DNA from 3 places in the Arthrobacter sp. FW306-07-I genome. Region 2 is predicted to be linked to each of the others. Evidence: predicted binding sites of a transcription regulator. Region 2 holds the regulator's gene; each other region holds the start of a gene.

Region 1 (4,334 bases), 1.5 Mb from region 2:
TGCTCAACCGGAAGCTTGTCCGCCTTCGCCACGGCTGCTACATCCGCGCCGAGCTCTGGGATAAGCAGTCGCGGCCTGTTCGCAGCAGGCAGTTGATTCACGCCCATGCCCATGGGACGCTGACCACCTCACGGGGCGGCTATGTGTACAGCCACACATCGGCGGCCCGGCTGCACGGTTTGTATCTATGGGATGTCGATAACCTGATCCACCTTCTACTGCCAGGAAACCCCTCAAGCGAGCGGCTCGGTAAGGATGTCTGCGGCCATACCCGGCCCTGGACCGAGGCGGAGGTGGTGATTCGCGGCGGCCTCCGGGTGACCTCGCTTGAGCGGACGGCAGTGGATTGCGCCATGATGCTGACCTACCGCCAGGCGCTCGTGCTGATGGACCACGCCCTCCGGCTCGGTGCAGACAAAGCGCTGATGGAAAGCATGGCTGACGGCCTGCAGGGACGCCGCGGGATCCGTACCCTCCGGCTCGCACTCACCCAAGCAGAACCACGGTCGGAGTCAGCCGGTGAGACGCTCACCCGCGAACTCCTGACACGGCTGAAGCTTCCGCTGCCGGAGCCCCAAGTCCCCGTAGCCACGGGGGCAGGCCAGTACCGCCTGGATTTCGCCTGGAAGGAAAAGAAGGTGGCCCTCGAATTCGACGGGAAAACCAAGTACTTCGATTACAAGCCGACGCCCGAGGTGCTGTTCCAGGAACGGCAGCGGGAGAATGCACTCACCGAGAACGGCTGGACCTTCCTGCGCGTGAAATGGGCCGACCTCTTCCGCGAACAGGAGTTCAAAGCCCGTGTCCTAGCCGCACTCCAACGGTAGCCCGGCCGCCCCAGGGCCAAAATCGCCGGAACGGGACCAGGTCGCCGGTTCCTTCCGGCGATCCCGCACCGTTCCGGCGTCCCGGAACCAGACAGCCGGAACGCACGACGCCGGGCGGCAGCTACGCGGCGTTCGTCACCGCTGCCGCGGGCGGGGTTGCGAGGCCGTAACTGGGTTCGCGCCTCTTGACCCAGTTGATGGCCAGCGAGGTAACGGGGACGAAAAGGAACTCAACCAAAGTCTTGTACACGAACCCCACAAGCACGTAATTCACGAAGCTGCCGAAGTCAGTGATGCCGATGACGGACGCGGCGATGCTGCAGAAGATCAGCGTGTCCACGAATTCCCCAGCGCCGGAGGAGCCCATGAGCCTGGCCCACAGGGACTTCTCACCGGTGCTTGCCTTCATGCGCACCAGGATCCAGGAGTTAATGGTCTGCCCGGCCAGGAAGGCGAGCAGCGAGGCGAGGACGATCTGCGGCACAGGGCCCAGGGCGCCTTCCAAGGCGGACTGCTTCGCGGCTCCGTACTCGTCGTCGAAGCCGGGCAGCGCAATGACCACCCAGTAGCAGAGCGAGGCGAAGACGGACATCGCAAAGGTCGTGAGAATGGCCTTGCGGGCCACCTTGAAGCCGTAGACCTCACTGATGACGTCGCCCAGGATGTATGCGAGGGGGAAGAGGAAAAAGCCACCGTCGGTGACGATGGGGCCGAAGGCGACGCCCTTGGATGCTCCTATGTTGGAGAGGATCAACACCACGGCCATGGTCGCCAGCATGATCCCGAAGTAGGGCGAACCGATGGCGGCGAAGCTGGCACCTTGGTGGGCCGGCCGCGGGAGGGCGGCATCGGGCATGGCACTGTGGCCGGAAGAAGAAGACATGACGGTGTCCGTTCGGGAGTGGTTGGCCGGCGACCAGCTGTGGACCGCCGGTTGTATTAGCACTCGGGCAATTCTCGCATCGCCTTGAACGGGATCGCTCCTTGGCGCAGGCAGACCAATTCCCGTGGACGTTTGAACATGTTCAACTACTTGTGGCACACTGTTTTTGAACACGTTCAGGAATTTGGAGGCGCCGGTGGCAGCCAAGGGCGAACACACCAGGCAGCGGGTGGCGGACACCGCACTGCGCATGTTCCGCGAGATCGGCTTCGAGAAGACCACCATGCGGGCCATCGCTGCAGAGGCGGGCGTTTCCGTTGGCAATGCCTACTACTACTTCTCGTCCAAGGATGATCTGGTCCACGAGTTGTACCTCCAAGTGCAGGCCGAACACGCCGCGCGGGCAGCCGAATTGCTGGACGCCGCCGCCGGGTTCGCGGACCGCCTGAAAACCACTCTGCACGCGGGCCTGGACGTCATGGCGCCCTACCATGCTTTCGGCGCGGACTTCGTGGCCACCGCCATCCGGCCCACATCGCCGGTGAACCCCTTCTCGGCGGACTCAACGCCCGCGCGGGAGGCAGCGCTGGATATCTTCAGGCGCACGGTGGACGGGTCCAGCCCCGCCGTACCGAAGAAGCTGCGGGCCGAGCTGCCTGAACTGCTGTGGCTTTGCTACATGGGGATCACCCTCTTTTGGGTCTACGACTCCTCGGAAGGCCAGCGGCGGACCCGGAAGCTGGTGGACGGCGCAGCGCCGCTCATTGCCCGCGGCCTCTCACTGGCCCGCATTCCGGGTGTCAGCAAGGTGCTTGACGACGTCCTCGACTTGAGCGGCAGCATCCGCGACTAGGACAGAAGCGAACATTGGGGGAAGAGATGAACAGTGCAAAGACAGTCGTAGTGGCCGGCGCCTCCGGCTTCATTGGCACCTATCTTTGCAGGCGTTTCCGCGAGAACGGCTGGACGGTGCGGACCATAGGACGCAACGGAGCAGGTGGTTCCACAGCCGCATGGGATGACGACGCCGGCATGGCCCGGGTGCTCAACGGCGCCGACTTGGTGGTGAACCTCGCCGGACGCTCTGTCTCGTGCCGCTACAACCAGCGGAACAAGAAAATCATTCTGGACTCGCGGGTGGCCACCACCCGGGCACTGGGGCGGGCCATCGCGCAATGCCAGGTCCCGCCGCCCACCTGGCTGAATGCCAGCACCGGCACCATCTACCGGGATGCACGCGACCGTCCCCAGTCCGAGGCCGGCGGCGACCTTGGTTCCGGCTTCTCCGTGGACGTCGCAAGGGCCTGGGAAGCGGCCCTCACCGCAGCGGACACTCCGGGAACCCGGAAGATCCCGCTGAGGATCGCCATCGTGCTGGGCCGGGGCGGCGGTGCACTGAGGCCATTCGCCAACCTCGCGCGACTGGGCCTGGGCGGGCATATGGGCGACGGCCGGCAGAAGTTCAGCTGGGTCCACGTGGAGGACCTGTACCGCAGCATCCTCTTCCTGCACGCACGGACCGACATCACCGGGCCCGTCAATATAGCCTCACCGGACGTCGTCACTAACCAGGAAATGATGCGCCTGGTGCGCCGGGCCTATGGCGCGCGTTTCGGGCTGCCCACCCCTGCCTGGCTCCTCCGGGCGGGCGCCGTCCTGATTTACACGGAGACCGAACTGGTCCTGAAAAGCCGCTGGGTCCAGCCGCAGAAACTTCTTGACGCCGGATTTGCCTACAGCCAGCCGGAGCTGGGCAGGGCGCTCCTGCAGATCGCCAAGGGGACAGCCTGACGGTCAAATAATGAACCGCTTGGACCGCTGAACACTCGCTCATCACAGCCGCTCTACGCCCCTACATGGATAGCGTCCGACGCCGGGTGGCAGGATGGGGGCATGACTTCCGTATCCCCTGACGCAACGCTGTCCGCGGACGCCCCCGCCGTCGTCCTCACCATCGCAGGCTCCGAGGCCACCGGCGGCGCCGGCGCCCAGGCTGACCTGAAGACCTTCCAGGAGCTGGGTGTCTTCGGCATCGCCAACCTCACCTGCATCGTGTCCTTCGACCCGAAGGACAGCTGGAACCACCGCTTCGTGCCGGTGGACCAGCAGGTGATTGCCGACCAGCTGGAGGCGACGACGGCGGCCTACGGTCCGGCGTCGGGCGCCCCTTCGGCTTTGGACACGGTGAAGATCGGCATGCTGGGCAGCCCGGCCACCATCAGCACGGTGGCCAATGCGCTGCAGGAGAACAGCTTCGCCAATGTTGTCCTGGACCCGGTGCTGATCTGCAAGGGCCAGGAACCCGGCCACGCGCTGGACACGGACCAGGCCCTGAAAGCGCAGATCCTGCCGCTTGCCACCTTCGTCACGCCCAACCACTTCGAGGCGGAATCGCTCTCCGGCCTGGAGATCACCGACGTTGAATCCCTCAAGGCCGCTGCCGTCCGCATCCACGAGCTCAGCGGAGCGGCCGTGCTGGCCAAGGGCGGGGTGCGGCTGGAAGGCCCGGACGCCGTGGACGTGTTCTACGACGGCGAAACCCTCGAAGTCCTCAGCGCGCCGAAGGTGGGCGAGGTGGCCGTGTCCGGCGCCGGTTGCTCGCTGGCCGCCGCCGTCACGGCCGA
Region 2 (4,334 bases):
GCCACGCCAACAGCGGCAAGAGCCACCACCGGCAGGCCGAGGTGGCATTGGAGATCGGCGCCCAGTTGGAAGACGGCGGGACCGCAGCGCGCGCGGTGGCCGGCGTCATGCTGGAAAGCTTCCTGGTGGGCGGGGCGCAGAACCTGGACGTCGCGGACCATGCAGCAGGGCGCGCTGAACTGGTCTACGGCCAAAGCGTCACGGATGCCTGTATGGACTGGGATGTCTCCGCGTCTGTCCTGGAGCAGCTGGCGGCATCGGCACGGAAGCGCCGGGGGTCGAATTAGGGGATGAAATAGGGGGCCCGCCACTTTCACATCTGCCACAGGAACATCTAGAGTATCTACTTAGGTGGTTGGTGGATGGCTCAGCATCGGAACACCGCATTGGCACGTACCTGGGGTCACTGTTGTCCATCCGTCAGCAAAGGAAAATAGGGAAATGTCGGCAGAACAGAACTTCTCCAACGCGAAGTTCCTGACCGTGGCTGAAGTGGCCGAGGTCATGCGCGTCTCCAAAATGACTGTCTACCGGCTGGTGCACTCGGGCGAAATGCCGGCAGTGCGCTTCGGCCGCTCCTACCGGGTCCCCGAAAACGCCGTTGAACAGTACCTTAAGGGTGCTGTCGTGGACGGTCACACCGAGACGGCCTGAGGCAGCCTGTCCTGAGCCGCTCCCAATAGGCGGTACCCTGTTAAGGAACGTTTTACGTCATTGTAAGAATCTGTCAGTTGTTCAGTTCGTAGCTATGTCCGCGGACCTTCTCCATCAGACAGGTACTGCATCTAGTTTGTAAGGAACTTTCGTGGGTTCAGTTATTAAGAAGCGTCGCAAGCGTATGGCCAAGAAGAAGCACCGCAAGTTGCTTCGCAAGACCCGTCACCAGCGCCGCAACAAGAAGTAGAAATACTTCCAACAGCGTGCAAATGCCCGTCGCCTTCCGAGGCGGCGGGCATTTTGTTTGTTACCGGGCTACGCCCGCGGGCCGCGCATCCGGGCGAAGCCCTTCCAAAGGCCGTAAATCGCACCGCCAAAAGTGGCTGCCTTGAGGCCGAACGTGGCAGCGCGGCGGCCGGCGCGGAAGTCGTAGACCGGCCAGTTCCGGTCCCGCGCGTGGCGGCGCAGCTTGGCGTCCGGGTTGATGGCCACGGGGTGCCCCACCAGCGACAGCAGCGGGACGTCGTTGTAGGAGTCGCTGTAGGCCCAGCAGCGCTTGAGCTCCAGGCCCTCCTCGTCGGCGATGGCCTGGACGGCTACGGCCTTCGCCGAGCCGTGCAGGATGTCTCCCACCAGGCGGCCGGTGTACATGCCGTCCGACACTTCGCCCACCGTCCCCAGGGCTCCGGTCAGTCCCAGGCGGGTGGAGATCACGGTGGCCACCTCAATGGGCGTGGCCGTTACCAGCCAGACGCGGCGGCCCACCCTGAGGTGCTGCTCCGCCAGTGCCTTGGCGCCCGGCCAGATCCGCGAGGCGATCATCTCGTCGTAGACTTCTTCACCCAGGGCCTTGATGTCGTCAACGGTGATCCCGGCGGCCAGCGTCAGGGCCGAATCCCGCACGGCATGGACGTCATCGATGTTCTCCCCGCGGGCCACGAACTTGAACTGCTTCCATGCGAAGCCGGCGGCCTGGGCCAGGGTAAAGGCTCCGCGCTGGTGCATCTTGCGTGCCACATGGAAGAGGCTGGCTCCGCGCATCAAGGTGTTGTCCACGTCGAAAAACGCCGCTTCGCCCGGCTGCGGCTCGGCAACCGGGCGCGTGACTACGGCGACGTATTTCTCCTCGGGCATGGTGTTGAGTCTAGTCAATCCGCTGGCCTGCCGCCGTCGGCGTCACCGGCAGCACGCGAACGGCGATACCGTTAAGCCATGGCTACACCCCGCGTCGTCCTGGTCACCAAAGCTGACTGCCACCTTTGCGAAGACGCGCGCGACGCCGTCAGCCGGGTCACTGCCTCATTGGGCCTTACCTGGAGCGAAGAGTTGGTGGACAACCAGCCCGAGCTGCGGGAGCGCTACGCCGAGGAAATCCCGGTGGTGCTGGTGGACGGCGTACAGCGCGACTTCTGGAAAATCGACGAAACCCGGCTGGAACGCGTGCTGCAGCGCGCCATGGCCCAGTAGGGGGAGTGCCGGTGACCTCCCTGGATTCCACGCCGCAGCCGCTTCCCGACCTTCCAGCTGCGACGGGCACGCCGCCCAAGCAGATACCGCCCGCAGCCGTAGCCCGGCTGACCCTCTACCTCCGCGCCCTGAACACCCTGCTGGCTGAGGGCGTGGAGCGCGTCTCCTCCGAATCGCTGGCTGAAGCCTCAGGGGTCAGTTCCTCAACCCTGCGCAAGGACCTGTCCTATGTGGGATCGTACGGAACCAGGGGTGTTGGCTACGAGGTGCAGTACCTCAGCCGTCATATCGCGGCAGCGCTTGGACTGACGCACGACTGGAAAGTGGCTATCGTCGGTGCCGGCAACCTCGGCAAGGCGCTGGCGCGGTACGGCGGCTTCGAGTCCCGCGGGTTCGACGTCGTGGCCATTTTCGACGCCGACCAGATGGTGGTGGGCAGCGAGGTGGGATGGCTGCGGGTCAGCGACGTCGCGGACCTCGAAACAGTCCTGCACCGCACCGGGGCCAACATGGTGGTGCTGGCGCTGCCGGCCGCCGTGGCCCAGGACGTCTGCGACCGGGTGGTGGCGGCGGGCGTCCACAGCGTCCTGAGCTTCGCCCCGGTGATGCTGCAGGTTCCCGACGGCGTCAACCTCCGCAAGGTGGACATGGCCACCGAACTCCAGATCCTGGCCTACCACGCGCAGCGGGCCCAGACACCCGGACAGACAGCCTAGCGCTGGCTTAACGCAGGCGGCCCGGGACGCATTGCTGCGTCCCGGGCCGCCTGTTTGCCAGCAGACGTGCTGGGTTACCGCCCGTAAGGGTTGCCGAACCCACCCGAGTATGGGTTGGCGAAGGGCTGCTGCTTCCGGAAGTACGGGGCAGCTGCAGGCAGGTAAAGCAGCACGATGGCTACGATGCCCAGGACGGTTCCAAGCGTTCCGAGGGAGGGGACCCCGAACAGGCCGAAAATGGACAGCGCTGCAAAGACTGTTCCCAGGATGCGGGCCCAGTTCTTGCCTTTGCGGATGAAGAAGGCCACCAGCAGGTAGAGCGCGGCGCCGATGATGGCAAAGACCACCAGCGTGCCGGCGATGACGCTCTTGATGCTGTCGTAGCTGATGTCTGTTCCGCTCGACTGCATCTGCTGTTCAAAGAGCTGCCGGAACTGGGGGTCGTCCAGCTGGGTGAGGCCCAGGAGCATGCCGATGACGAAAATGGCGGCCGACGCAATCAGCAGCCAGAAGGAGATGTTCACCAGCTGGGGGATGCCGTTGCTTCCGGCGGGCTGCGGCTGCTCCGAGGGGTACTGGCCGTAAGGGGACTGTCCATACGGCGACTGGCCGAACTGGGACTGGCCGTAGCCGGGAGCCTGCGACCCATACTGCGGTGCATTCTGGCCGTACTGGGGTGCATTTTGGCCGTACTGCGGTGCTGCCGGCGGCTGCGAGCCGTACTGCGGAGCGTTTTGGCCGTACTGCGGAGCGTTCTGGCCGTAGCGCGGCTGGGCTCCGGACTGGTCGTTGCCGGATTGTCCGGGGCTGGTTCGCGGGTCTTCGGACCCGGGAGGCGGGACGGGAGGAGTACTCATGGGCGTTCCTTCTGCAGGGTCGGGATCCAGTTAGGCTGCCGGGAATCGGTCCTCAGCCTTCCCCCCAGCATGGCTTAAGTCCACCGTACCCCCGGCGGGCGGCGTTGTGGATCATTCGGGAGGTGTTGATGCACCGCGTTTGCAGGTTAAACACGGCACCCCGGCCATGCCGTGCAGGCGGGCCGGGGTGCCGTGAAGGGGAATTAGGCTGCGGGAGCGATGAAGGCGAGTTCCAGGTTGATGGCAACCTTGTCGCTGACCAGCACGCCGCCGGTTTCCAGGACGGCGTTCCAGGTCAGGCCGAAGTCCTTGCGGCTGATGGTGGTCTCGGCGGAGACGCCGGCGCGGGTGTTGCCGAACGGGTCCACGGCCACGCCGTTGAACTCGGTTTCCAAGGTGACGGGACGGGTAACACCCTTGATGGTCAGGTCGCCGGTGAGTTCGTAGCTGTTGCCCTTGGCCACGAGGCCGTTGGAGACGAAGGAGATCTCGGGGAACTTCTCCACGTCGAAGAAATCCCCGCCCTTGACGTGGCCGTCGCGGTTGGCGTCGCCGGAGTCAAAGCTGGCGGTCTTGATGGTGGCGTTGATCTTGGAATCGACCACGTCCTCGGCCAGGTCCAGGGTGGCGGCGGCTT
Region 3 (4,334 bases), 540 kb from region 2:
CCACGTAAATTCAGGGGCAGTGAAAACCGGGGTGGCCACGAGCGGTCCGCCGGGCGGAAGGTTGAACTGGCCGCTGGCCGCTACGGCGATGCAGCCCGCCACCAGTGTGCCCAGGACCGGCGGCAGGAACCTGCCAAGCATGGGAACTGCGGTAAGGACCAGGAACGCGGCCACCATCGGAGCAGCCACGGCCGGGTTGTCCTGGGTTGCGGCGACGATGTCTGTGCCGAACTTCAGGAACACCGCAGCCACCATGGCCATTACGAGCGGCATGGGCACCAGCGCCATGGCTTTGCGCACCACCCCGGTGGCGCCCAGGGCTAGGATCAGCACGCCGGAGGTGAAGAAGGCCCCGACGACTTCGGGGAAGGCCAGGTGCTGAAGGGACGGCCCCAGGAGCACCGTGCCAGGGATGGACCACGCGAAGCCCAGGGGCTGCCGGTAAATGAGCGACATCAGCAGGGTCGCCGCGCCGCCCGAGAAAAGGATGCCAAAAACCCAGGACGACAGTTGGCCCTGGGTCAGGCCGCCGGCCGTCCCGACGGCCAGGGTGACGGCGATGGGTCCGGACGCCGCGAAGATGAGCCCGATTGCCCCGTTGGAGACGTACGACAGGCCCAGGTCGCGAAGAACCCGGCGCGGACCTGCGGGCCTGACCCCTGGGCGCTCCAACAGGGGTTCCGGCGCCGGCGGGGCTGACCCGGCGGATGTGGCGGCCGGGTCGGGGCGGGTATGGCTCATCGGAACTCCTGGCTGGCGCGGAAAAACCGGAGGCGCTCCGAAGCATCAGCTCCGGAGCGCCTCCGTGCGGGGGTATCTCCCAGTTTGCGTGCTACTTCTTCTGGCCCTGCTTTGCCAGGACGTAGTCATAAACTACTTCCTCGCCCTTTCCGTCGGAACGGGGGCGGGGGTCCAGCATCAGTTCAGGCTTCACCGCCGAGGCGATGTCGTCCGCGTTGTGGGGGTCGCCGGGGAAGTACAGCTGCTGCGTGACCGGCTCGTAGCCCGGCGCGGACACCTTGATGTGGATGTGCGCCGGACGCCAGGCGTGCCAGCCCGCGGCGTTGATCAGCTGTCCGCAGGCGCCGTCCGTGGGGATCTGGTAGGGCGCCGGACGCATGGTGTTGATCTCGAACCGGCCGTCGTCCGAGGCCTTGACGGTGGCCCGGAAGAGCCACTCGGGCATGCCCGGGGCGTACTGGGAGTAGAAACCGGCGGCGTCCGCGTGCCAGATCTCCACCTGGGCACCCTGGATGGGGTTGCCGTCGGTGTCGGTGAACTGGCCGGTGAACCGCAGCGGGGTGCCCTCTTCGTCGTCGCGCATTTCCACGGTGGCAGGCGTCTGGAGTTCCGGGGAGTTGGGGACGTAGTAGGGGCCCTCGATGGTGCCCACGGTGCCGGGTCGGTCCTGGGAGTTCACGTCCTCAACGGTGTGTTCAAGCCAGACGTCGAGGAACAGCGGCCATTCACCGTCCGTGCCCACCTTGATCAGCCATGCTTTAAGGGCGTTGTATTCCTCATAGGTGACCTGGTGCTCCACGACGATGTCGTTGGCGGCCTTGATCAGTGCGCCGGCCAGCAGGCTCACCCGTTCCTTGGATACATCCACCCGGGAGAGCTTGCCTGACGCGGCGAAGCGTTCGGTTGCCTTGGAGCCTGCTTCGACGGCGGTGCCTTCGTTTTCCGTGCGGCTGTCCGTTGGGGTCTGGGTCATGACGATGTCCACCTTCTTCATTGAATGGGACAGGAAGGGCTCCTGCTCCCCACGCGGGCTGCTGGGCGGAACGTTCCACCTGCCCTGCTCGGCACCGCGTGATCTCGGTCTCAATCGTAGGGCCGCAGATAAGGACGCTACAAATATCAACTAGGCGTCTTTTGAGTCATTATCAGTACATAAAGACACCCTTGGTGGAACCTAGGTATTTGCCTGATGTGAGGCCAATCACGAGCGGTAAGAATTGCTGGATAACGTCCGCCGCCGAAGCCTCTTCCCGAGTGGACCTCCGCCCGTCCGTCCAGCAATCTCCAATGAAGGAGCACGCCATGACCGAGAACCTGATCCATGCCCGCGAGGTCCTTGCCGACGCCTTGATCGACGACCGCGAGAACGGCGTCATCCGGGCCAAGCGCGAGATCTTCACCGACCAGGAGATCTTCGAACTCGAGATGAAGCACATATTCGAAGGCAACTGGGTGTACCTCGCCCACGAGTCGCAGATCCCCAACGTGGGCGACTACTTCACCACCTACATCGGCCGTACCCCCGTGATGATCACCCGGGACAAGGACGGGAAGCTCAACTGCCTGGTCAACGCCTGTTCGCACCGCGGCGCCATGCTGTGCCGCCGCAAGACGGACAACCGCACCACCTTCACCTGCCCGTTCCACGGCTGGACCTTCAAGAACTCCGGCGAGCTGCTCAAGGTCAAGGACTCCCGGAACGCCGGCTACCCCGAGACCTTCAACAAGGAAGGCTCGCACGACCTCACCAAGGTGGCCCGCTTTGAGTCCTACCGCGGCTTCCTGTTCGGCTCCCTGAAGGCCGACGTGCTCCCGCTCGAGGAGCACCTGGGCGATGCCACCAAGGTCATCGACTCGATCGTTGACCAGTCGCCCGAAGGCCTGGAAGTGCTGCGCGGTTCCTCCACCTACACCTACGACGGCAACTGGAAGGTCCAGGCCGAGAACGGCGCGGACGGCTACCACGTCACCGCAGTGCACTGGAACTACGCAGCCACCACGGCCCGCCGCAGCGCCGGTGACTCCGCCAACAAGACCAAGGCCATGGACGCCGGCAAGTGGGGCAAAGTCAAGGGCGGGTTCTACTCCTACGACCACGGGCACCTGCTGCTGTGGCAGGAATGGACCAACCCCCAGGACCGCCCGTTGTGGGACCGCCGCGACGAGCTTGTGGCCAAGTACGGCGAGGAGATGGCGAACTTCATGATCAACATCTCGCGCAACCTCTGCCTGTACCCGAACGTCTACATCATGGACCAGTTCTCCTCCCAGATCCGCCACTTCCGGCCCATCTCCGCGGACCAGACCGAGGTGACCATCTACTGCATCGCCCCCAAGGGCGAGTCCCAGGAGAACCGTTCCAAGCGCATCCGCCAGTACGAGGACTTCTTCAACGCCACGGGCATGGCCACGCCGGACGACCTGGAGGAATTCCGCTCCTGCAACAAGACCTACTGGGCCACCAGCGCCCCGTGGAACGACATGACCCGCGGCTCCGCCCACGAGATCAGCGGCCCGGATGAGCAGGCACAGGCCCTGGGCATGACCCGGGTGATCGCCTCCGGCATGCGCACCGAAGACGAAGGGCTCTACCCCATCCAGCACGGGTACTGGAAGGAAGTCATGGACCGGGCCCTGGCGGAGGAAGAGGAGCGTTCCGCCCCGGAATCCGTTCCCGTCTCCGCCTGAGAGCCCGCCCGAACCACAGAGAGCGCACAACCCATGACCAACCTGACCCACACCGCCCCGGCCCTGAAGACCACGGAGGAGATCGCAACCCTCGAAACCGTCCGCGCGTTCCTCTACCGGGAAGCCCGCCTGCTGGATGACCGACAGTTCGACGAATGGCTGGAGTGCTACCACCCGGACTCCGAATTCTGGATGCCGGCCTGGGACGTGGACGACCAGCTGACGCAGGACCCCCAGAACGAGATCTCCCTGATCTACTACGACAACCGCGGCGGCATCGAGGACCGGGTGTTCCGGATCAAGACCGACAGGTCCTCGGCCACCTCCCTCCCGGAGCCCCGCACGGGCCACAACATCACGGACGTCGAGGTGCTGGCGAACGACGGCGCCACAGTGGACGTGCGCTTCAACTGGTTCACCCTCTACTTCCGCTACAACACGACGGACACCTACTTCGGCACCAGCTACTACACCCTGGACCTTTCAGGTCCGCAGCCGGTGATCCTGAAGAAGAAGGTGGTCCTGAAGAACGACTACATCCACCACGTGGTGGACGTCTACATGATCTGACCTGCCAGCAGCCGGCGCCCGGGACCTGCGGGCGCCGCACGGCATTTTCCACCCTGTGCCCACCGGGCACGCCATAACTTTTTCCGGACCGCGATGGCGCGCCCGGACAGTCAGGAGGACCCCATGGGCCACAAAGTAGCCCTCAGCTTCGAGGACGGCGTCACCAAAGTCATCAAGGTCGGCGACTATGAGACCGTCATGGACGCCGCCTACAAGGCACGCATCAACATTCCATCGGACTGCCGGGACGGCGCCTGCGGCACCTGCAAGGCCTTCTGCGATTCCGGTTCCTTCGACCCGGGCGACTTCATCGACGACGCCATGACGGAGGACGA

Evidence for each region. Region 2 encodes Rex, which represses fermentation and respiration genes when NADH is low (regulators of the CRP and FNR family bind a similar motif). Its sites were predicted from a motif close to CTTGTGAANNNNTTCACAAG; they were not measured.
Region 1: LFT46_RS02815 (queuosine precursor transporter) is a predicted target of Rex. The motif match lies at 1,874-1,893, and genes of this name have one in related genera.
Region 3: benA (benzoate 1,2-dioxygenase large subunit) is a predicted target of Rex. The motif match lies at 1,930-1,949, and genes of this name have one in related genera.

What each region holds. Positions count from the first base shown of each region.
Region 1 is NZ_CP084550.1:572,735-577,068, reverse strand. It holds gene LFT46_RS02820 (hypothetical protein) at 1-827, shown strand, start outside; gene LFT46_RS02815 (queuosine precursor transporter) at 949-1,710, opposite strand; gene LFT46_RS02810 (TetR/AcrR family transcriptional regulator) at 1,907-2,563, shown strand; gene LFT46_RS02805 (TIGR01777 family oxidoreductase) at 2,590-3,501, shown strand; gene LFT46_RS02800 (hydroxymethylpyrimidine/phosphomethylpyrimidine kinase) at 3,604-4,334, shown strand, end outside.
Region 2 is NZ_CP084550.1:3,554,650-3,558,983, reverse strand. It holds gene LFT46_RS16580 (3-deoxy-7-phosphoheptulonate synthase) at 1-287, shown strand, start outside; gene LFT46_RS16575 (helix-turn-helix domain-containing protein) at 442-654, shown strand; gene LFT46_RS16570 (30S ribosomal protein bS22) at 806-904, shown strand; gene LFT46_RS16565 (HAD family hydrolase) at 973-1,791, opposite strand; gene LFT46_RS16560 (glutaredoxin family protein) at 1,870-2,124, shown strand; gene LFT46_RS16555 (redox-sensing transcriptional repressor Rex) at 2,136-2,840, shown strand; gene LFT46_RS16550 (Yip1 family protein) at 2,915-3,697, opposite strand; gene LFT46_RS16545 (YceI family protein) at 3,901-4,334, opposite strand, start outside.
Region 3 is NZ_CP084550.1:4,098,908-4,103,241, reverse strand. It holds gene LFT46_RS19090 (benzoate/H(+) symporter BenE family transporter) at 1-741, opposite strand, end outside; gene catA (catechol 1,2-dioxygenase) at 833-1,714, opposite strand; gene benA (benzoate 1,2-dioxygenase large subunit) at 2,044-3,429, shown strand; gene benB (benzoate 1,2-dioxygenase small subunit) at 3,463-3,999, shown strand; gene benC (benzoate 1,2-dioxygenase electron transfer component BenC) at 4,123-4,334, shown strand, end outside.